Regions from separate parts of the Massilia sp. S19_KUP03_FR1 genome, predicted to be linked through region 1. Evidence: riboswitches for the same ligand, from Rfam matches in the RefSeq annotation. Region 1 holds a riboswitch; each other region holds the start of a gene.
The links. A riboswitch is a leader RNA that binds a small molecule or an ion and turns the genes downstream of it on or off. The one in region 1 is predicted to bind cobalamin.
Positions count from the first base shown of each region.

Region 2: linked by a shared signal. The riboswitch ahead of V6M87_RS22120 (CbtB domain-containing protein) and the one ahead of V6M87_RS00710 (TonB-dependent receptor) in region 1 are both predicted to bind cobalamin.
Region 3: linked by a shared signal. The riboswitch ahead of V6M87_RS26100 (TonB-dependent receptor domain-containing protein) and the one ahead of V6M87_RS00710 (TonB-dependent receptor) in region 1 are both predicted to bind cobalamin.

Region 1 covers NZ_JAQQPS010000001.1:159,216-166,751, reverse strand. Annotated here, with positions in the region: gene V6M87_RS00725 (ATP-binding protein) at 1-25, shown strand, start outside; gene V6M87_RS00720 (hypothetical protein) at 15-335, opposite strand; gene V6M87_RS00715 (thiol:disulfide interchange protein DsbA/DsbL) at 332-1,003, opposite strand; gene V6M87_RS00710 (TonB-dependent receptor) at 1,103-3,082, opposite strand; cobalamin riboswitch at 3,157-3,337, opposite strand; gene V6M87_RS00705 (M1 family metallopeptidase) at 3,813-6,062, shown strand; gene V6M87_RS00700 (hypothetical protein) at 6,062-6,961, shown strand; gene V6M87_RS00695 (DODA-type extradiol aromatic ring-opening family dioxygenase) at 7,026-7,536, shown strand, end outside.
Region 2 covers NZ_JAQQPS010000023.1:22,136-29,671, forward strand. Annotated here, with positions in the region: gene V6M87_RS22110 (outer membrane beta-barrel family protein) at 1-1,699, opposite strand, end outside; gene V6M87_RS22115 (HoxN/HupN/NixA family nickel/cobalt transporter) at 1,989-3,071, shown strand; cobalamin riboswitch at 3,111-3,332, shown strand; gene V6M87_RS22120 (CbtB domain-containing protein) at 3,468-3,662, shown strand; gene V6M87_RS22125 (CbtA family protein) at 3,653-4,372, shown strand; gene V6M87_RS22130 ((2Fe-2S) ferredoxin domain-containing protein) at 4,377-4,706, shown strand; gene V6M87_RS22135 (cobaltochelatase subunit CobN) at 4,699-7,536, shown strand, end outside.
Region 3 covers NZ_JAQQPS010000039.1:2,935-10,470, reverse strand. Annotated here, with positions in the region: gene V6M87_RS26120 (cobyrinate a,c-diamide synthase) at 1-383, opposite strand, end outside; gene cobO (cob(I)yrinic acid a,c-diamide adenosyltransferase) at 386-988, opposite strand; gene V6M87_RS26110 (ABC transporter ATP-binding protein) at 993-1,760, opposite strand; gene V6M87_RS26105 (FecCD family ABC transporter permease) at 1,757-2,791, opposite strand; gene V6M87_RS26100 (TonB-dependent receptor domain-containing protein) at 2,799-4,652, opposite strand; cobalamin riboswitch at 4,732-4,954, opposite strand; gene V6M87_RS26095 (histidine phosphatase family protein) at 4,949-5,488, opposite strand; gene V6M87_RS26090 (adenosylcobinamide-GDP ribazoletransferase) at 5,490-6,281, opposite strand; gene cobT (nicotinate-nucleotide--dimethylbenzimidazole phosphoribosyltransferase) at 6,284-7,318, opposite strand; gene V6M87_RS26080 (M43 family zinc metalloprotease) at 7,526-7,536, shown strand, end outside.

The DNA of each region.
Region 1 (7,536 bases):
GATGGTGATACGGCTTATTGCTTAGGCGGTTTTGACGTCACGTGGGTGACGCCGTACCAGAGATGTTCCCACCAATGGTCGCGCGAATGCACCAGCGCCAGGCACTTCTGGTCGAACGAACCTCGGAACACCGGATCGGCGCACTTCCCGCTGACCAGCGCGAAGCGTTGGTTCTCGGCATGCACCAGGGCGATGCACAGCCAGACGATGACGCCGGCGAACACGACGGACATCGTCCAGGCGGCCTGGTTCACCCACGTGAGGTCGTACAGGTCCTCGTCGCGTGCGCGCGAACCGTCGTAGATCTTCAGGACTTTGCCTTCCTTGTCGCTCATTTTGTCTTGGCTGCCTTCGCCACCAAAAAGTCGGCCACTTGCAAGGTAGAACGGAACAGTTGCTGCTCATCGCGCGTCTTGTCGCTGGCGGCGACCAGCGATGGCGCCGTCATGTATTTGCCGTCGATAATGAGCACCGGTGCGAATTCCACTTTGTAGGCCGTAATCATGGCGCCCAGGCGTTTCATCTTGGTCTGGACGCCAAACGAATTCCATGCGTCGAGAAATTTGGCCCGATCCAGGCCGCTTTTGACAGCCCAGTTCAGGACCGCTTCATCCGAATTCAAGCGCACGCGTTCGACGTGTACCGCGCGGAACACCCTGGCGTGAAACTCCGGCAACTTGCCCATCGCTTCCAGGGTCAGGTACAAATGCGCTTCCGGATCGTTGGGGCCGGTGGACGGGAAATGCACGCGCTTGAGGACGATGTTGTCTCCCTGCTTTTTGACCCATTCCGACAGCTGTGGTTCCAGGGCATTGCAATGGGGGCAGTGATACATGAAGAATTCGATCACTTCGACCTTCTTGCCGGCCGGGACCGCTTGCGGCGCGGCCAGGGTCGTGTACTCGACGCCGGAGACCGGTGCGGTCACCGAGGCAAAGGCGGGGCTGGCGGCCACGCCCAGAGCGAGAGTGGCAGCAGCGAGGGCAAAACGCAGGTTACGCATAAACATCCTTGTGAACGGGTGAGCAAACGATCGCGAGATTACCATTATTTGCGGGAATCCCATGCATCGCGCGACCGCTTTAAGTTTTACTTCAGCAAATTAAAAGTCGTAACGGACCGACAGTTTCAGCTGGCGACCGTCGCTCGGGTAGATGCCGCCGCGGCAGGAAAACGCATTGCTGTAGTACTGCCGATCGGCCAGGTTGGCGCCCGTGACGGCCAGTTCCCATGGGCCGAAGGTACGGGCGTAACGGGCGTCGAAGGTCGTGTAGCCGCCAATCCGTGCGCTGCAGGCGTTGCTGAAATCGTCGCCGTAACGCTGCTGGTCGACCCACTGCGCGCCGATGTCGGCCGATTGATGCTGGCCCAGCCAGGCCAGGCGCGCCGAGAGCACGTTCTTCGGCACCAGCACCATGGCGCGGCCGGCGTTGGGGCCTTCGGTGAAGCTGGCGTTGACATGCTGGAAATGGGCGCTGGCGCGCAGGTGGGCGATGAGGTCGATCTGTCCATCGAGCTCGAAGCCCTGGCGCCGGGTCGGATCCAGGTTGGTATTGATGCCGAAGCCGATGGTTGGATCGAAGAAGATTTCATTGGTGAGCTTGTGGCGGAACAGGCGCGCGGCCAGCTGGCGTGCTGGCTGGCCCAGCGTCAGGCCCAGTTCGAGGTCGTGCGAGACCTGGCCCTTGAGGATGTCGTTTGAGGCGCGATAGCTGTTCTCGTCGACGTTGGCCACGCGGTAGCTCTGGCCGGCCTTGGCGTGCAGGGCCAACTGCGGCAGCAGCTTGTAACTGCCCTGGATGTCCCAGGCGTTCTGCGCCTGGCTGCGACTTTCCGGCGCGGCCACGCCGAGGCTGTCGGCGTAATCCTTGTCGAAAGTTTCGTGGCGCACGCCGATGGCCAGGCGGCCGTCGTGGGCGGCGTCGAAACGCAGTTCATCGCGCATGTAGAAGGCTTTGGAATCCTGGCGCGCAGCGGCCAGCGAGAAATCGGCCGTGGTGTCGCGCGTCCAGCGGATCAGGTCGATGCCGGTGACCACTTCGTTGCGCAGGCCGTACGGCTGCGACACGTAACGCAGGCGCGGCGAGAACTGGGTCTGGTGGCTGTTGTAGGTGGCGTCGGAGACGAAACCGCCGCCGAAGTCGTAGTGCGACTGCACGCTGCGTTCGCGCTGCGACAACTCGGCCGCCAGTTCAACGTCGCCGACACGCTTTTCGACGAAGGCGGTGTAGCGGTCGGTATCGAGCGCGCCAGCGTCGTCGGGCTTGAAGCTCTGGCGCGGATTGGCGTTGAACTGCGCCAGCGACAGCGAACCGGGCAAGCCCGAATCCTGGCGCGCGCTGTCGACGCGGATGCCGGCGCGCCCGCCCTCGAAGTTCCAGAGCAGGCCGGCGCCCAGGGTGCGCTGGTCGAAGCGGCTGTTGCTGCGGTAGCCGTCGCTGCTGTTGCGGCCGTAGCTGGCGTCAAACACGAAGCGGTCGAACCCGTGGGTCAGGTTGGCGCGCAGGGTTTTTTCGGCAAACTGGCCGCCTTGCGCGAACACGGAGCCGTGCGTGCCGGTGCTGTTGGCACCTGTTGCGCCGCGTTTGGTGACAATTTGAATCACGCCGCCGGTGGCGCCGTCGCCGTACAGCACGCTGCTGCCGCCGCGGGTGATTTCGATGCGCTCGACGGTGTCGATCTGGATCGTCGACAGCACGGCGCTGGCCTGTTCATTTTCGCTCAGGCGCACGCCGTCGACCATGATCACCAGGTTCTGGCTGCTGTTGGTACCGAAGCCGCGCAGGTCGAGCGCGAAGTCGGGCGAGGAATCGAGGCTCTGGCGCCCGAATACGCCGCCGATCTTGCGGATAGCCTGATTGACGTCGGTGGCGCCGGCGTTGCGGATCTCGGCGGCAGTGATGACGGTGGCGCCGATCGGCGCCAGGGTCGGCTCGCTGGCAAAGCGGGAACCACTGACCAGTACGGAAGGGACATCTGTTTGCTGCGCGGAGGCGGCGGCGGCAAACGACAGGAAAACGGACGCGGCCAGCAACAGCGGGCGGCAAGGCGCGGCAAAGCGCGCGGAAACTGCTTGGGTCATGGTGGGAAAACTCGAAAAATAAGCTGATCAAGCCGGCGTCCCCGCAAGCTTGATAGAAAAGGAAGGCGCAGTCGCGCGCTTCCACCTGTCTGGCCGGTATCCGGGCTCGCAAGCACAAAAACGCTTGTCCACCGTTGCGGGGGCAGCACAATCGGAGCGCGCGGTGGTGCGGCGCCTCCTCGTGTTTCCCGGTCATTTTCCCAATGAGCCGAACGCGCGTGGGCGCGAACAGGCACCAGAACGGCGCCATTATAAGCCGAATAGCGCCCCGCCCCACCGCACTCCCAGTCATCCCATCAGCACAATTGCCCCAGAGCTCAAACCCAAAAATTAGGGTCAGTGTCAAATTGTTTGCCAATTGATTATCGGCACATCTCCGAAGCTTGCTCAAGCAGCCTCAGCATTAATGCGATCAATTGCTCAATAATTCGACACTGACCCTCATTGCTCCGCCATTGCCCCATAGCTCAAACCCAAAAAATAGGGTCAGTGTCAAATTGTTTGCCAATTGATTCTCGGCACTTCACCAAGGCTTGCTCATGCTGCCTCAGCAGTAATGTGATCAATTGCTCAATAATTTGACACTGACCCTCATTGTTTTGCAATAGCTTGGGGGCAGTCTTTTGACTGCATGCGGTGGCGGTTCGATTGGTAAAGTTGGCGTTTTGCTAAATGGGTCGATATAGTGATGCGATCGAAAATGATCGGATCAGGTCGAAGGGGTGCAGGCATGGCAGTTCAAGTTTCGCGCGCGCAGTGGCGCGGGGTGGTCGCGGCGGCGGTGCTGGTGGCGGGTATCGGCGGGGCCACGCTGCTGGCGCGGGCGCAGGTGGGCGCCACCGCTGGCGCGAACGTGCACGTGACACCGATCGAGCAGCCAAGCACGCAGGTCGATGCCGGCATTGCGCTGGCCGCGGGCGATGCGTCAGCGGTGCGCGTCGCCTCAGCGCCCGGCGCCTGGGGCGGCGTGCGTACCGGGAACGAGGTGACCTTGTCGGACCGTGTCGCCAGTTACCGGATCGCGGCCACCCTCGATCCAATCAAGCACGTGATCGACGGCAAGGAGCAGCTCACCTGGCGCAACCGCAGCGCGGTGCCGGTGCGCAGTGTTTATATGCACATGTATATGAATGCGTTCGAGAGCAATGACACGACTTTTTTTACCGAAAAACGGTTGACCGGACGCAGCTTTCCATCGGGCGCGGAAATCCGGGACGGCGAGTGGGGCCATATCGCGCTGCGCTCCGTTCTGCAGTCCGGCGCCAGGGCGAGCTGGTCGTTCGTGCAGCCCGACGGCGGCAACCCGCGCGACCACACCGTGCTCAAGCTCGATTTGCCTGCTCCGGTGGCGCCCGGCGCCAGCACCGTGCTCGACATCGATTTCCAGACCCAGCTGCCGCGCGTGGTCGCCCGCACCGGCTACTTCAAGACCTTCCACCTGGTGGCGCAATGGTTCCCGAAAATCGCCGTGCTGGAGTTGCCGGGTGAGCGCGGGGCCACCGCGCCGCGCTGGAACGCCCATGAATTTCACCTCGACTCGGAGTTCTACGCCGACTTCGGCAGCTATGACGTCACCCTCACCCTGCCCGACAACTACGTCGTGGGCGCCACCGGCGTCGCCCAAGGCAAGCCGGCGGCGTCAAAACCCGGCCTGCTGACCCATCGCTATGTGCAGGACGACGTCCACGATTTCGCCTGGACCGCCGACACCCGCACGGCGCCACCGCTGGTCGGTAGCTGGACCGGTCCCGGCAGTCCGCCCGTCACCCTGACCGTCCTGTATCCACCCGAATACCAGGCCAGCGCCGCGCCGGCCCTGAAGGCAGCGCAGGACGCGCTGACGTATTTTTCGCGCACGCTGGGGCCTTACCCCTACCGCACCGTCACCATCGTGGTCCCGCCGTTCAATGCGGAAGAAGCCGGCGGCATGGAATACCCGACCTTCTTCACCACCGAAGCCTACGCCGACACCACGCCCGGCACGCTCAACGCCCACCTGCTCGACGCGGTAACGATCCACGAATTCGGCCACGGCTATTTTTACGGCATCCTGGCCTCGAACGAATTCGAGGAGCCCCTGCTCGACGAAGGCATGAACGATTTCTGGGACGCGCGCATGCTGCGCGCGCGCAAGCAGGACATCGTCGCCACCACGCCCCTGCTGAAAGCGGCCGGCTTCGCCCCGCGTTTCACGGTGTTCGACGCGGAGCGTTGGGACACGCCGCGCGACCAGCCGGCCGACGCGCCCGGCGAAAACGCGCACCACCGCCTGCAAGGCATCGGCCCGGTCTACACGCGCACGGCCACCGCCATGCGCGACCTGGAAGCGCAGTTGGGCCACGACGTGATGGAGCGCGCGTTCAAGGAATATTACCGGCGCTGGAAGTTCCGCCATCCGAGCCTGGCCGATTTGCGCGACACCATCATCGATGTCAGCGGCCAGCCGGCCGTGGTCAACGCGATGTTCGACCAGCAGCTCTACAACGTGCGCCGCATCGACGACCGCATCGCCGACTTTTCCAGCATCGAATCGCTGCCACTGGCCGGCACCACGGAGACCCACGGCAGCTGGCGTGAACTCGGCGCCACCAAGCTGGTCCAGCACATCGATGCGGCCCGTGCGGCATGGCGCAAGAAGCATCCAAAGGCCAGCGATGGTAGCGGCCCCTTCCCTTATTTGACCACGGTCACGCTGCGCCGCGCCGGCGCGCCGGTGCCGCAAACGCTGCTGGTCAAATTTGCCGATGGCAGCAGCGAGACGGTGGCCTGGCGCGCGGACGAAGACTGGCACACCTTCCACTGGACCAAACCGGTGCGCGCAGTCTCGGCCCAGCTCGATCCAGAGCGCCTGCACTATCTCGACGTCAACAAGCTCGACGACGCGCGCGCGATCGACGCCGACCCGCGCGCAGCACGCCGCTGGGCCAGCGACTTTGGCGCCATCGTCCAGTTTCTCCTGTCCCTGATTGCGACCGCCTGATGCCCACCATTCTGCACACCAGGCCTGCTGCCACGGCCACCACCCCAGGCATATTGGGTGTCATCGGCACAGCGGCATGCAACGCGCTGCAATGGCGCTTGCTGCTGTTGTGGGCAGTACTCCTGTTGCTGCCGACCTTCGCCGCCACCTTGCCCATCTGGCAAATGCTGGGCGACAGCCTCGACCAGTCCATCCACGCCAGCACGCTGGCGCGCGCGCTCGACATGACGGCGCTGTCCGACCTGATGCAAGTCTACAAGCGCTACAACACAGCGGTTGGCAACGGGGCCCTGTCGGCAGTGGTCCTGACGCTGCTGCTCTCGCCCCTGCTGACCGGCATGACCGTCAGCGCCGCGCGCGCGCCGGTGCGCCTGGGTCTGCGCGGTCTGCTAAGCGGCGGCATGCTGGAATACGGACGCTTGCTGCGCACGCTCCTCTGGTCCATCGTGCCGCTGGGTGCGGCCTTTGCGCTGGGCAGTGTGGCGGCCGAGCCTTTGCGCAGGCTGGGCGAAAATGCCGTGCTCGAGTCGACCGCGCACAACGCCGGCCTGGCCGGCACCATCGTCATGGCCGTCTTGCTGGTGCTGGCGCACGCCACGGTCGATGCGGGCCGCGCCGTGCTGGCGGCGGACCGGCGCAAGACCTCGGCCGTGCGCGCCTGGGGCGAAGGCCTGATGCTGGTGCTGCGCCGGCCGCTGGCGACGCTCGGCACTTACGTGGCGCTCTCGTTGGTCGGCCTGGTGCTGGCCGGCCTGGTGGCGCTGGTGCGCATCCGCGTGGCGCCGGTCGAAGGCTGGTCGTTTTTTGCCGCGCTGGCCTTGACGCAGCTGGCCGTGATGGCCGTGGCCTGGATGCGCAGCGCGCGCCTGTTTGCGCTGATCGCGCTGATCAGAAAATAAGCGCTCACCGGCAGCGCGACGGGCGATCCGCTATCATCAGTTTTCACTTGATGCCGGAGCACCCATGTCCCCTCGCCTGCCTACCTATTTCGTTTCCCACGGCGGCGGTCCGTGGCCCTTCATGAAGGACCATGTCGGCGCTGCGTACGACAAGCTGGAACAGTCGCTGGTCGACATCAGGCGCCAGATCGGCGTGCGCCCGAAAGCGGTGCTGGTCATCACCAGCCACTGGGAAGGCCAGGAATTCATGGTGTCCTCAGGCGCCGCGCCCGGCATGATCTACGACTACGGCGGTTTTCCCGCCCACACCTACCAAATCCAATACCCTGCGCCAGGCGATCCGGCGCTGGCGGCGCGCGTGGCGCAACTGATTGCAGCAGCCGGCCACCCCGTCAAGCTCGACGCCGCGCGCGGTTTCGATCACGGCACCTTCTCGATGCTGTACCCGATTTATCCGGACGCCGACATGCCGGTGGTGCAGCTGTCCATCCGCGACGACTACGATCCGCAGGCGCACATGGCGATCGGGCGCGCGCTGGCGCCGCTGCGCGACGAAGGCATTCTCATCATCGGCA
Region 2 (7,536 bases), on a different contig from region 1:
TCAGCCATGGCGCCACCTTGCCGTTTACGGTGAACTCGAGGCCGCCCGCGTTGCTGCCCTGGCCATTCTGGCGCGTGGTCAGCAGCACATTGTCGGCGATGAAATAACGGTAGTCGACGATGGCGTCCTTGTCGCGCCGGTAGTAGCCGCGCAGGTTGGTTTCCAGGCCGGCCAGTTTGGTTTCGTAGCCCACTTCGACCGAATCGGTTTGCGTAGGTTTCAGTTTCGGATTGCCGGAGAAAACATTGAATTCGTCGCGGTAGATCACGTAGGGGTTCAGGTCATTCGCGTTCGGGCGGCGCAGGCGGTGCGCGTAACTGAAACGCAGGTTCGACTCGTCGCTGACTTTATAGGTGGCAAACGCGCTCGGCATGAAATTGACGTAGCTGTTTTTCGCTTCGACGTTGCCGGTGAGCTGGTGGATGTCGAGGTCGGTGTACTCGGTGCGCAGGCCGACCAGCGCGCCCCAGCGTTCGTTCAGTTTGATCTGGTACGAGCCGTACAGCGCCGCCACGTTTTCTTCCATGTCGTAAGCATTGCTGCGCTGCGCGTTGCGCGTCGGCGCCAGCGTTACCAGGTCGAGATCGTTGTAGACGGTGTCGACATCGCTCTTGTTGGTGGCAATCTTGTAGCCCAGCTTGGCGGTGCCGCCGCCCAGCGGCCGCTCGTAATCGCCCGTGAAATCGACGATGTGGTTGCTGTTGGCGCTGTGCTGCGCGGCGATGCTGTTGCCGCGGTTGCCGACACCAGCGCCAACCAGATAGGTGTTGGCGTAGTCGCTGTCGCTGGTGTTGTTGGTGGCCGAGACGCGCAGGTCGATTTTCAATGTTTCGCCGGGCAGCGCGCCCTTGTGGTCGTAGCGCGCGCCCCAGGCGTAGTTCTTGCTGTCGCCTTCGCGCCGGGTGCTGCGCGTGTAGTCGCCGATGGTGGTGCCGGCAGCGTCGTCGTTGGTGTAGCGGTCGAGCGAACGCTGGTCGTTGCCGCGGCCGTTGTAGTTCAGGCTGGCGGCCAGGGTGTCGGTCGCGTTCAGGTTGTAGTTGACGGTGCCGTTCGCGCCCACCGAATCGTTCAGGCCGGTGGCGCGCGATTGCTGGGTGCTGTGCAGCATGGCGCCGCTCACCGGGTCGAGCGTTTCTCGGTCCAGCTCGCCCGTGGAATTGCGGCCGTCGTGGCGCACGTTCAGGCCGCCCTGGAAGCCCCAGGCGCCCTGGTTGTAGTTGCCCGACGCGGCGCTGTTGTAGCGCCCGGCGGTGCCTGCGTTGGCGTTGACAGTGGCAAAGCCGCCCGCTTTGCGGTTGCGCCGCATGACCAGGTTCAGGATCGGGCCGCCGCCGGCTTCATTGCCGAACTGGGCGCCCGGGTTGTTGATCACTTCCACCGATTCGATGTCGTCGGCAGCCATGGCGTTGAGCGACGCGCCGCGATTGTCCCCTTGCATCATGGCCGACGGCTTGCCGTCGACCAGGATCTGCACATTGCTGCTGCCGCGCAGGGTGACCGTGCCGTCCGGATCAACATTGACCGACGGGACATTGTTCAGCGCGTCCGACGCGGTGCCATTGGTGCTGGAGATATCGGACTTGACGTCGTAGACCTGGCGGTCGATGCGGTTGGTGGGGCGCTCGGCCACCACGTTGACGGCGGGAACAGGGCGGTCGGCCGTCACAGTGACGGCCGGAATTGCCGGCGCGGTTTTCACGGGGGCGCTTGTATCAGTCGTACTGCTTGCAGCTTGTGCGAAAGCATCGTTCTGCAGCAAAACCGTTCCGGTCAGGCAGCAGGTCAAAAGAATTTTTTGCATGGCGTTTCAAGGTGGGCTGGTCGGGGCCAGCCGTGGGTCGGAAGATTCCGCACAATTGTAGCTTGATGGAAAATGTGAAACGTTTTCATTTTCAAAGATTTACACCGCAAACAAGCCGGGCTGTTGTTTTGCAACGGTCGCGTATGATTAATAATATAATCGTCATACGATCAAACCAGACTCAGCAATGTTCTATTCTTTGACCCGCCTGTTCAATGACCAGGCCGACCAGCACCTGCGCGCCAGGCTGCGCACGCTGTACGCTCTCCTGCTTGCGGCCAACCTGGGCGCGTGGGCCTGGGCGTTCGCCGTTTTTCGCGACCATCCGGCCTTGCTCGCCTCCAGCCTGCTGGCCTGGACCCTGGGCCTGCGCCATGCCATCGACGCCGATCACATCGCCGCCATCGACACCGTCACCCGCAAGCTGGTGCAAGAGGGCAAGCAGCCGATTGCCACCGGCTTCTTTTTTGCGCTGGGCCATTCCACAGTCGTGACGCTGATCGCGCTGGCCGTCGGTGTGGCAGCGGCCGCACTGTCGGCGCATTTCGGGGCAATGCAGAATGTTGGGAGCGTGGTCGGCACGGTCGTTTCGGCGTCTTACCTGCTCCTGCTGGCGCTGTTCAACCTGGCCATCCTGGTGCCGGCGGTGCGCAATTTCCGGGCAGTCCAGCGGGGTGGCGCCTTGCACGCCACCGACCTCGACCTGCTCGGCGGCGGACTGGTGTCCCGGCTGTGCCGCCCCCTGTTCCGCCTGGCCTCGCGCAGCTGGCACATGTATCCTGCCGGCTTTCTGTTCGGGCTCGGCTTCGACACTGCCAGCGAAGTGGCCCTGTTCGCCCTGGCGGCGCTGCAACTGGCGCAAGGCGCGCCGTTGTGGTCGGTGATGGTGTTTCCGGCCCTGTTCGCGGCGGGCATGGCGCTGGTCGACACGCTCGACGGCAACCTGATGATGACGGCATCGGGCTGGGCCCAGCGCCGGCCCATTCGCAAGCTGTTCTACAACCTGACCATTACGCTGGTGTCGGTGCTGGTCGCGTCCGGTGTCGCCGCCGTCGAAATCCTGGGCCTGGTGCGCGAGCGCATGGCCCTGACCGGCTGGTTCTGGGTACAGGTCGGCGCGCTCAACGACCACTTTGGTACCCTCGGCTATGTGATCGTCGCGCTGTTCACGGGGACCTGGCTGGTGGCGCTGGCGGTCTATCGCGTCAAGCGCTACGACCGCATTGAGGTCGTCGTTACACCGGGCGGAGCAACGGCGCGCACGACATGATTATCCTTGCCAGCCCATGGGTTCATCCCTAGAATACGAGCCTTGCAACACGTTTCAGGTCCTGCCGGCGCAATCCGGTGGGTTAATTGGGAAGCCGGTCAGTTTGTTTGTCGAACGATTCCGGCACTGCCCCCGCAACGGTATGTGAAGAACAGGACCGCAATACGCCACTGTGCATCAGCATGGGAAGGCGCGGTCCGGGAACGCCGAATCTGGCGCGCCGCTCACGAGTCCGGAGACCAGCCTGAAATTGTATAAAACGTTTGATCCGCGGTGGGCGGTCAGGTGGTTTGCTGCGGTTTCGTTGCGTCTGCACCCATCTGTTGTTCCGTCCTCCGTCGATCGATCCTTGCCGGCCGCCTGTGCGCTGCCGGCGGAAGTCAACGGAAAGACACCATGTCACACGCTCCCATCGTCATCGACCACGCCGCTGCGCCAACCCGCGTTGCCACCGCATCCACTCTGAAAGCTGCCTTGCTCACCAGCGCGCTGGCGCTGGTCCTGTTGTACGGCATGGGCTTCGCACCGATGACAGCGCTGCACAATGCCGCGCACGACAGCCGCCACTCGGCGGGCTTTCCTTGTCACTGACGGCGGGCGTGGCCGGGCGCAATGCGCGCAGCCCGTTCAACCGGATTGTCAGCACGGCGGTGGCGGCAGGTTTGCTCGCTGGCCTGGCGCTGACAGTGGTGCAAAGGATGCAGGTGACGCCGCTCATCGCACAGGCCGAAACGTATGAAGATGCCAGGCCGGTCGCTGCTGTCCATTCGCACGAACCTGCGCACCAACACGAGCACGCAGCCTGGAAGCCTGAAAACGGCGTCGAGCGCACCTTGTTCACGGTGCTGGCCAATACCACCATGGGCGTCGGGTACGGCTTGCTGCTGTGCGCCGCCATGCTGGTGCGCGGCGGCCGCCCGACGTGGCGCCAAGGCTTGATCTGGAGCGCCGCCTGCTACGTGGTGTTTTTTGCGGCACCAATGCTCGGCCTGCCGCCCGAACTGCCGGGCACCGCGGCCGCGCCGGTGGCAGAACGCCAGTTGTGGTGGTCGCTGACCGCCTTGTCCACGGCCGGCGGCATTGCGCTGCTTGCCTTTGGCCGCAAGGGCATGTACGCGCTGGCCGGCCTGATCCTGCTGGCCGCGCCGCACCTGGCCGGCGCGCCGCAACCGCTGGTGCACGCCAGTGTCGCGCCGCCTGAACTGGCGCACGCCTTTGTCGTTGCCAGCGCACTGGCCAATGCCGCCTTCTGGCTGGTGCTCGGTAGCGCCGTCGCCTTCTTCTTCAAGAAATTCGAGTAGCGTCATGCGTACCCACAACCGCCACGTCTTTATGTGCGTGGGCCCGCGCTGTACCGAAGACGGTACGCGCGCCCAGGCCATGTTTGAATACATGGGCACAAAAATCGATGCCCAGCCCGAGCTGCGCGTAAAACGCACACGCACCCACTGCATGGTCGCGTGCCGCACCGAGGGGCCGCTGATGGTAGTCTACCCGGAAGGCACCTGGTACCAGCGCCTCGACGAAGCGGCCATCGACCGCATCATCGACGTGCACCTGGTGGGCGGCGCAGAAGTGAAGGACCTGGTCTTCCACCGCCTCGGTACGGGTGACACGGAGCCGCAGGATGGCTGACGCAGCACAGCTGGTTTTAATGAGCCACGCATCGAACGACTTGACGGTACTGCATCACGCGCTGGCGCAATTGCCACCCGCTCTGCGTGCAGTCGAAGGCGTCAATTTGCAGGCGGTGACGGACATGGATGCGGTGCTGGCAGGGCCACTGGCCAGCGCGCGCATCGTGATCCTGCGCGTGCTGGGCCGCCTTGGCAGCGTGCCCGGCGTGACCGACCTGGTGGCGCACGCGCGCCGCACCGGTGCGCACCTGATCGCCATCAGCGGCACCGGCGAAGCCGACCCGGAGCTGGCCGCCATATCGACCGTCACGCCAGCGGTACTGAGCCAGTGTATCGAGTACTTCCAGGCGGGCGGCAGCACCAACCTGGCGCAGCTGCTGCGCTATCTGTCCGATCATTTGTTGATGACCGGCTTCGGCTACGCGCCGGCGCAGCGCTTGCCCGAGCACGGCATCTACCACCCCGATCTGGCGCCAGACGCCGGCGTGGCCGACTGGCTGGCGCTGGTTGATCCGGCCAGGCCGAGCGCCGGCATCGTGTTCTACCGCGCCCACTGGATGAGCGGGAACACGCGCTTCATCGACGCCTTGTTGGATGCGCTGGAGCAGCGCGGCATGAATGTACTGCCGGTGTTTACGGCCTCCCTGCGCAGCGGCGACGGCGAATTGCCATCGGCCTTGCGCTATTTCCGCGACGCTGGCGTTGATGTGCTGATCAACACGACGTCGTTCGCGATGGGCGAAATCACGCCCGGCGGCGCCACGCCGGCCGGCTGGTCGGTCAGCGTGCTGGAAACCCTGAACGTGCCGGTGCTGCAGGCGATCACCAGCGGCATGACGCTGGCGCAGTGGACGCAGTCGGCGCGCGGCCTCAATCCGCTCGACGCGGCCATGAACGTGGTGCTGCCGGAGTTCGACGGCCGCATCATCACGGTCCCGGTGTCGTTCAAGGCGCGCGCGGCGGGCATGCCGAGCGAAGTGATCGAATACGAACCGGTGCATGAGCGGGTGGCGCGCGTGGCCGGCATCGCGGCGCGCTTCGCACGCTTGCGCTTTGTGCCGAATGCGCAGAAGCGGGTCGCCTTCATGTTCACCAATTCGAGCAGCAAGGCCGCGCAGATCGGCAATGCGGTGGGCCTGGATGCTCCGGCCTCGCTGATGCGCATCCTCGACGCCATGCGCCTGGCCGGCTATGACGTCGGCACGCTGCCGGAGAGTGGCACCGCGCTGATCCACCAGCTGGTGGCGCGCTGTTCCTACGACGAGATCTACCTCACCGGCGAACAGTTGGCCAATGCCGCCGGCCGTGTGCCGGCCGCGCAGTACGCCAGCTGGTTCGCCGAACTGCCGCAGGACATGCAGGCGCGCATGGTCGCGCAGTGGGGCGCAGCGCCAGGCGTGGCCTACCTGCACGACGATCACCTGGCGCTGGCCGGCCTCGAACTGGGCAACACCTTCATTGCCCTGCAGCCGCCGCGCGGCTACGGCATGGATCCGGACGCGATCTACCACCAGCCCGACCTGCCACCGACGCACCATTACTATGCCCTGTACCGCTGGCTGCGCGACGTATGGGGCGCAGACGCCATCGTCCACGTCGGCAAGCACGGCACCATGGAGTGGCTGCCGGGGAAGGGCGTCGGCCTGTCCGAACACTGCTTCCCGGATGCCCTGCTGGGCGACCTGCCGCTGTTCTACCCGTTTATTATTAACGATCCGGGCGAAGGCTCGCAGGCCAAGCGGCGCGCGCACGCGGTCGTGGTCGACCACCTGACGCCGCCGATGACCACCGCCGATACCTACGGCGCGCTGGCCCAGCTGACCCAGCTGGTGGACGAGTACTACCAGGTCGAAGTGCTCGATCCATCGAAACTGCCGCTGTTGCAGCAGCAGATCTGGGAACTGGTCAAGCAGACCAACCTCAATGCGGATTTGCAGGCGCGACTGCTGCACCACGACCATGACCATGATCATGGCCACGACCATCATCACCACGATCACGATCACGATCACGACCACGACCATGAGGACGGCTTGCCGTCCGCGTTGGCGGAGTTGAAGGGCTCGGACGTGGCGCATCTGATCGAAGACCTGGACGGCTACCTGTGCGAACTCGGTTCGGCGCAAATTCGCGACGGCCTGCACATCCTCGGGCGCGGTCCGGATGCGCAGCAGCTGCCCGACATGCTGGTGTCGCTCACGCGCTTGCCCAACCTCGACATTCCTGGTCTGCAGGACGCGGTTGCTGCCCTGTTTGGCCTGGAGATGACGATGCTGCTCGAGCACAAGGGGCGCCGCATCAACGTCACACCCGCGTTGGCGCGGGTCGCGCACAAGGCGATCGTCACGCGCGCCGATGCGCTCGAAGGGATCGATTCCCTGTGCCTGGCCCTGTACGTCCAGCTGCGCGAGCATGCCTATGCGGACGGCGCGATCGACGCCGTGCTTGATCGCGTCTTCGGCCAGCTCGATGTGGCGGCGCCGTTGCTGCAGCCGGCGCAGCGCAGCACGTCGCCGCTGTTGAAACAGATGGGCAAGGCGCGTGTGACGGCGCCACGCGCTGTGCCGGCTGCGCCGAAAGCGCCGCCGGGTTTTGACGCATTGCGCCGCATCCTGCGCTTTGCCTGCACGGAGCTGGTGCCCAAACTGGCGCGCGCCACCGACGAAATCGACAACCTGCTGCACGGCCTGAACGGTGGCTATGTACCGGCCGGCCCGAGCGGCTCACCCAGCCGCGGCATGGCGCACATCCTGCCGACCGGCCGCAATTTTTATTCGGTTGACCCGCGCAGCGTGCCGTCCCAATCGGCCTGGCGCGTCGGCCTGCAG
Region 3 (7,536 bases), on a different contig from region 1:
ATGGCGCCAGCCGTTTGCGCCATGGCCGACGCGTCGATCACGGCCAGCACCGGGATGCCAAGGGCGCGCGCCAGGTCGGCCGAGGACGGCGTGCCGTCGTACAAACCCATGACCCCTTCGACCAGGATCACATCGGCCTGCTGCGCGGCGGCGTGCAGCTGCTGGCTGCAGGCGTCTTCGCCCACCATCCACATGTCGAGCGTGCCGACCGGCGCGCCGCTGGCCGCTTCGAGCAGCATCGGGTCGAGAAAGTCGGGGCCGCATTTGAACACGCGCACGCGCTGGCCGCGCCGCACCAGCGCACGCGCGAGCGCCGCGGTGACGGTGGTCTTGCCCTGGCCGGAAGCGACGGCGGCCACCAGTACGATGCGCGCAGCGGCCATGGTCAGAACTCCGTCCCGGCCTGGGCCGCGATACCGGCCTTGAAGGCGTGCTTGACCACGTTCATTTCGGTGACGGTATCGGCGATGTCGATCAGCGCATCGGGGGCGCCGCGGCCGGTGATCACCACGTGCTGCATGGCGGGCCGCGCCAGCAGATCGTCGATGACCATGTCGACATCGAGGTAGCGGTACTTCAAGGCGATGTTCAACTCGTCTAGCAGCACCAGGCCGATGGAAGGATCTTGCATGAAGCGCTTGGCCATGGCCCAGGCTTCGAGCGCTTTTTCGGTATCGCGTACGCGGTCCTGGGTGTCCCAGGTATAGCCTTCGCCCATTGCGTGAAATTCGACTTCGTCCGGGAAGCGGCGCAGGAAGTTTTCTTCGCCGGTCGACATGGCGCCCTTGATGAACTGGACCACGGCCACTTTCATGCCGTGACCGAGCGCGCGGCTGACCATGCCGAAGCCGCTCGAACTTTTGCCCTTGCCGTTGCCGGTATTGACGATGATGATGCCGATCGTCCTGGTCGCCGCGGCGATGGTCTGGTCGATCACCGCCTTCTTGCGTTCCATGCGGACCCGGTGGCGTTCGTTAATGTCGTCCATGTTTTTATCCTTCGCTTGAAATGAAGATGCGCCGCGCGCCATGCTGCAGCACTTCGATCGGGTGGTGGAGGTAGCGGCTCAATAGTGGCGCCGTCATGACCTGTTCGGTCGGTCCGGCCAGCCACTCGCCGTCGCCCATCAACAGCAGCGCGTGGGTGGAGGCCTGGTGCGCCAGGTTCAGGTCGTGGCCGATGGCGACGATGGTTTTGCTCTGCTCGCGGCACAGCTTTACCAGCAGGCGCGTGACCGCCGACTGGTGCGCCAGGTCGAGCGCATTGGCCGGTTCGTCGAGCAGCAGCAGCGGTGTGTCCTGCGCCAGCATGGCGGCAATTGCCACGCGCTGGCGCTCGCCGCCGGACAGGGTGCGCACGTCGCGCTGCGCCAGGTGCTCGACTTCCATCGCTGCCAGCGCGGTGCGGGCCGCATCCTGGTCGGCTGTGCTTTCCCAGTAGCGCTGCGCGCCATACGGGTGGCGCGCGGCCAGCACGGTGTCGAGCGCGCTGTAGCCGAACGCGTCGCTGCGCGACTGGGCCAGGAAGGCCCGCGCGCGCGCCAGTTGCGCCAGCGGCCAGTCGGCCAGTGGACGCTGGTTGAGCGTGACGGTGCCGGCATCCGGTGCGCGCAGGCCTGCCAGCGTGCGGATCAGGGTACTTTTGCCGGCGCCGTTGCGGCCGATGATGCTCCAGCATTCGCCGGCGCCGACCTGCCAGTCGAGGTCGCTGACCAGCGTGCGCGGACCGGCCAGCAAAGAGAGATTGCGCGTGGCGATCATGCGCGGTGCAGCCGGTGCAGCTGCCATAAAAAGACCGGCGCGCCGATCAGCGCGGTGACCACGCCCACCGGCAGCTGCTGCGGGGCCAATACCGTGCGCGCCAATGTGTCGGCGAGAACCAGGAAGGCGCCGCCGGCCAGCGTGGCGGCGGGTACCAGCAAGCGGTGGTCAGGGCCGCAGGCAAAGCGGCAGGCATGCGGCACGATCAGGCCGACGAAGCCGATGCTGCCGGCGCTGGTGACTGCGCTGGCGGTCAGCAAGCCGGACGCCAGAAACAAGCCTTTGCGCAAGGCGCCGACCGGCACGCCCAGTGCGACCGCACCTTCGGCGTGCATGGCCAGCACATTCAGGGCGCGCGCGCCGCGCATGGCGAACAGCAGGCCGCCCGCCAGGACGAGCCAGGGCAGGACGCGCAGCGGCGCGCCGGCCAGGTCGCCGATCATCCAGAAAATCATGCTTCTTAAACGGCTTTCGGGCGCGATCGACAGCATCAAGGTGACCAGCGCCATGCAGGCCGACGAAAGAATCACGCCGGTCAGCAGCAGTACCGAGGCGCCGCCTTCGGCCGGCGCACCGCTGCGCAGACCGCGCCGCGCCAGCAGATACAGCATGCTGGAAACGATCACCGCGCCGGCAAACGCGCTGGCGTCGACCACCCACAGCGCGCACATGAACATCAGTGCCGCCAGTGCGCCAACCGATGCGCCGGCCGAAATGCCCAGCACGTACGGGTCGGCCAGCGGATTGCGCAGCAGCGCCTGCATCATGACCCCGGCCAGCGCCAGTGCGGCGCCGGTGACGAAGGCCACCAGCGCGCGCGACAGGCGTAATTCCAGCAGCGTTGCGGCCAGACTGGCGCCGCTGCTGGTGCCGTGCACCATCTGCACCAGCGCGGCGGGCATGTCGGCCAGCGGAATGGCGACCGACCCCAGCGCGCACGACAGCACCAGGCTGCCCAGAGCCAGCAGCACCAGTGTGCCGATGATCGCCAGCGCGCGCCGGCGCATGCTCGGGAAGGAGAGGGTCGTCATGATGCTATTAACGCATGCCGTAACGCAGGCCGACAAATACTTGCGAGCCGGCGGTGCCGTAGTAACGCGCCAGTTCATACTTTTTGTCGGCCACGTTGTTCCAGCGCGCCAATACCGACCAGTCGCCCGTCACCTGGTATAAAGCGAACAGATTCACGAGACCGTAGCCACCCAGCGTATTGCGGTTGGCGAGGTCGTCGTAGCGGCGGCCGGAGAGCTGCACGCCGGCGCCGGTGGTCAGGGCGCCGACCGTGTATTCGGCACTGAACTGGGCGTGGCGCTTGGCGCGCCGCACCAACTGCTTGGCCGTGGTGTCGTCGCGTGGATCCTGGAAGTCGAGCGAGCCGCGCAGGTCGATGGCATACAGGCGCGTGCTGGCGCCGATGGTCACGCCGGACAGCGTGGCGCGGTCGACGTTGTAGGCGCAACCGAAAGTGTGGGTGGCCGGTTCCACCGGGCAGACGGCGGCGGTGACCAGCAGGTCGGTCAGGCGGTTATGGAAGTACGTCACGCTCGCTTCGCTGGCGCCGTCCTTCCAGTACAGCCCACCTTCGACATTGCGACCATGTTCCGGCTTGTTGGACGCCACGCCGAAACCGGGGTAGTAGAGGTCATTGAAGGTCGGCGCGCGGAAGCTCGTGCCAAAACTTGCGTTGGCCCGCAGCGCCGGTGTGAAGCGGTAGCCGTAGGCGAGGGCGCCGGTGGTCTTGCCGCCGTACTGCGAGCTGTTGTCGCGACGGACGCTGGCGCTGGCCAGGTGGGGGCCGCGGTTCAGTGCATACGAGGCGCCGGCCGAATTGGTGGCGCGGCGGGTGTTCAGCGCCGCGGTGGAGCCGGATACCACTTCCTCTTCGCGCCGCTCGAGCAGCACTTGCAGCAGGTCTGCGCCGATGGTCAGGTCGCTTTGGACGCTGAACTGGTTCTGGCGCGTGGCGATGTAACTGGTGCCACTGGTGGCCGCGCTGCTGATACTGATCGATTTGTCGTCGGCTTGCGCGGCCTGGCCCTGCAGGCGCCAGTTCGGCGTGATGCGGGTGTTGGCGAAGACGGCGACGTTGTCCAGGTCCTGTACCGTGCGCGTGTCAAAGCTCGATGCACCCGAATCGTATTGGGCTTCCAGGCGGCTGTGCAGGTATTGCAGGCCGACCTGGCTGTCGGCATTCACGTCCGCGCTGAAGCGCGCGTTGACGCTGTCGCGCCGGTAGCCGTCGTTATCGGCGTTGTAGGACGAACTACCTGGCTTCGCAGCCGAGAAACCGTCGTCCTGGTCGCGCACGGCGGCGATGGCATAGCTGAAGCCACCGGTTTTGCCGCTAATGCCGACGTCCGCGTTGCGGGTCTGGTCGCTGCCGGCGGAAATTGCGGCGGTGATGCGCGGCGCGCCGTCGCCCTGGCGGGTAAAAATCTGCACCACGCCGCCGATGGCGTCGGCGCCGTACAGCGTGGCCAGCGGGCCGTAGACGATCTCGATGCGCTCGATGGTCGCCAGCGGCAGGGCGGCCCAGTTGGCGGTGCCGGTGGTGGATGAACCGATGCGGATGCCGTCGATCAGCACCACGCTTTGCTTGGCGTCGGCGCCGCGGATCAGCACCGATGATGCGGTACCCGGACCGCCGTTGCGCACCACTTCGATGGCGCGCTGCTTTTGCAGCAGGTCGATCAGGTTGGTGGCGCCGGAGCGGACGATTTGTTCGGCCGAAATCACGGTGTGATCGGCCAGCGTGTCGGTCGCCGCTTGCGGCGTGCGGCTGGCGGTGACGAGGATCTCAGGCAGAGCGTCTGCAAAAGCAAAGGACGAGCAGAGGGAAAGGGCGAGGGCGAGCGAAGTTGGCGCCGCGCGGCGTGCTACAGGAAAGTTCATGAACATCTTCAGCAAAATAAAGGCAACCGGCCGAGGTCCCCGTAGGCCAGGTTGAACAGGAAGCAGGCCGCTTGCGCGCACGCTTCCACCTGTCTTGGCCGGTATCCGGGCTGGCAAGTGCAACTGCCTGACCTTCCCATGCTTGAAGAAGCACAGTGGTTTTATGAGGCAGTCCGTCGCGGAAATCGGCGACACTTGTTGACCGTTGCGGGGGCAGCACACGTGGGCTCGATGAGCTTCGTGTTTCCCGTTTAACTGCGCACGTGGACACGTGCGCGGGCACCAAAACGACTCAATTATACACAGTCGAGGATGACGATTTCACCATAGCCTATGCGATGGGGATGGGCCGCGGCGGTTGCAGCCATCTCCGCCACGCTCAGTCCATCGCGATGCGCCGCGCATAACCGGATGGCGCCGGCATGGCACACCACGATCGCGGCGGGCAGATTGGTGGCGCGCAGATCGGCGCAAAAACCGGCGATGCGCGCGGCCATGTCGGCCACGCTTTCGCCGCCGCCGGGACGGTAGAACGCCACATCGGCGGCCCAGGCGTCGATGCCAGCGCGCGCGATGTCGTCCCAGCGCTGCATTTCCCAGTCGCCGAAATCGAGTTCTGCCAGGCGCGCATCGAAAATCACCGGACCCCCGAGTGCGTTGGCCAGCACGGCGCATCGTCGTAAAGGGCTGCTGTAGATGGGGGCATCCGGCAGCGCGGCGCGCAAGGCTGGCAGGGCCAGAGCCTGCGCGGCCGGATCGGTGGCGAGATCGGTGCGGCCGTAGCAGACGCCGGGGTCGACCAGCGGCGGCAAATGGCGTACCAGGTACAGGCGCATATTAATAAAGGGCCGCGTGGCCGGCGCTGGCCAGCACGCACAGATAAATCGCCACTTCGCTGAGCTGCTGGACGGCGCCGAGGCAGTCGCCCGTGTAGCCGCCGATGCGGCGCACGAACAGGGCGCGCAACCACCAGGCGACCGCCGCGCTGGCGAGCAAGGCGGCGCCCAGCGCCGGCCACGCCACGACATGGAACACGCCGAGCAGCAGCGCGGGCAGCACGGCGCACACGGCGGCGATGGCGAATTCGCCGGCCCGCATCTCCTGGGCCATCGGCTTGGCCTTGCCGGCATCGCGCGCATAGCTGGCGCTGCGAATCAGGCTGACGGCGGCCAGGCGTGACAGCGGATGCGCCAGCAGCAGCGCGCCGATGGCCTGGCCGGGGGCGAGCAGCGACAAGGTGGTCACTTTCAACCCGAGCGTCACGACCAGGGCAACCGCGCCGTAGGTACCGATGCGCGAATCCTTCATGATCTCCATGATCCGTTCGCGCGTGTAACCACCGCCGAAGCCATCGCACATGTCGGCCAGGCCGTCTTCGTGAAAGGCGCCGGTCATATATATCCCGGCCGCGGTCGACAGCAGCACGGCCACCGGTGCGGGCCACAGCCAGGCGGCGGCGCCATACACCAGCACGACGACCAGGGCGACGCACAGGCCCACCAGCGGAAAATAGCGCGACGCGTGCTGTAGCCAGGACGGCTCGAAGCCCACCCAGCGGGGAATCGGCACGCGCGTAAAGAACTGCAGCGCAATAAAGAACAGGCGCACCTGCTGGATCAGCCAGGCCATGGTTACGCCGACTTCGCGCTGACCTGGGCCGATTCGAAGGTAGCCATCTCGCGCATGAAGTTCACGGCCGCGTGCAGCAGCGGCAGCGCCAGCGCGCAGCCGGTGCCTTCGCCCAGGCGCAGGTCCAGTTGCAGCAAAGGGCGCGCATCGAGATGGGCCAGCATGCGGCGATGGCCGTGTTCATCGGAGCAATGCGAAAACACGCAGTAGTCGAGTAGCGCCGGCTGCATGCGGGCCGCCACCAGCAGCGCGCTGGTAACAATGAAGCCGTCGATCAGCAGCACCATGCGCCGTTCGGCTGCGCGCAGCATGGCGCCGGCGATCATGGCGATCTCGCAGCCGCCGAACGTGGCCAGCACGGCGAGCGGCTCGGTCACGCCAGCGTGGAACGCGACCGCCGCCTCGATCACGCGCTGCTTGTGCAGCACGCCTTCCGGCGGCAAACCCGTGCCGGCGCCTACGCACTCGGCCACCGGCACGCCGGTGAGCTTGTGCATCAGCGCGGCGGCCGCTGTGGTGTTTCCGATCCCCATTTCACCAAAGCCCACCACGTTGCCTTCGAGCGCATCGACCAGTGCCATACCGTGCTCCATTGCCAGGCCGCATTGCGCGGTGGTCATCGCGGGCGCGGTCGCGAAGTTGGCGGTGCCGTGGCACACCTTGCGGTCGAGCAGGCCGGCGCGTTCGCCGAAATCGTGGTTGACGCCGGCATCGACGATGTTGAGCAGGCAGCCATTCTGGCGTGCGAACACATTGATGGCGGCGCCGTCGGCCAGGAAGTTCTCCACCATTTGCCAGGTCACGCTCTGCGGGTACGCCGAGATGCCTTCGGCCACGACGCCGTGGTCACCGGCACAGACCAGAATCGCCGGCGCGCGGATGGTCACGTCGACCGTTTGCTGCACCAGGCCGATGGTGCGCGCCAGCGATTCGAGCATGCCGAGGCTTCCGAGCGGCTTGGTCTTGTTGGCAATGGCATGCGCAAGGCGGTCGGCGAGGGCAGCGTCGTGGACGGGTGAAATGTCGATCTGGCGCATGGGATAGAGGGGAGGAGAAAGGGGCGCTCACGATAGCACAACCATCAACGAACGCAGGCGGCAGGCTGCGCAAAACATCGTCACAAAGCCCGAACTCGCGGAGCGCTGCGCTGTCGTAGTTAACGTTGGATGGCGCGCTGGCGGTGGAGCGAAAGAATGCCTGCATCGGCTGCGCACGGCGATGAGCGATTGATGACAGGAGTAAACATGAAAACCAA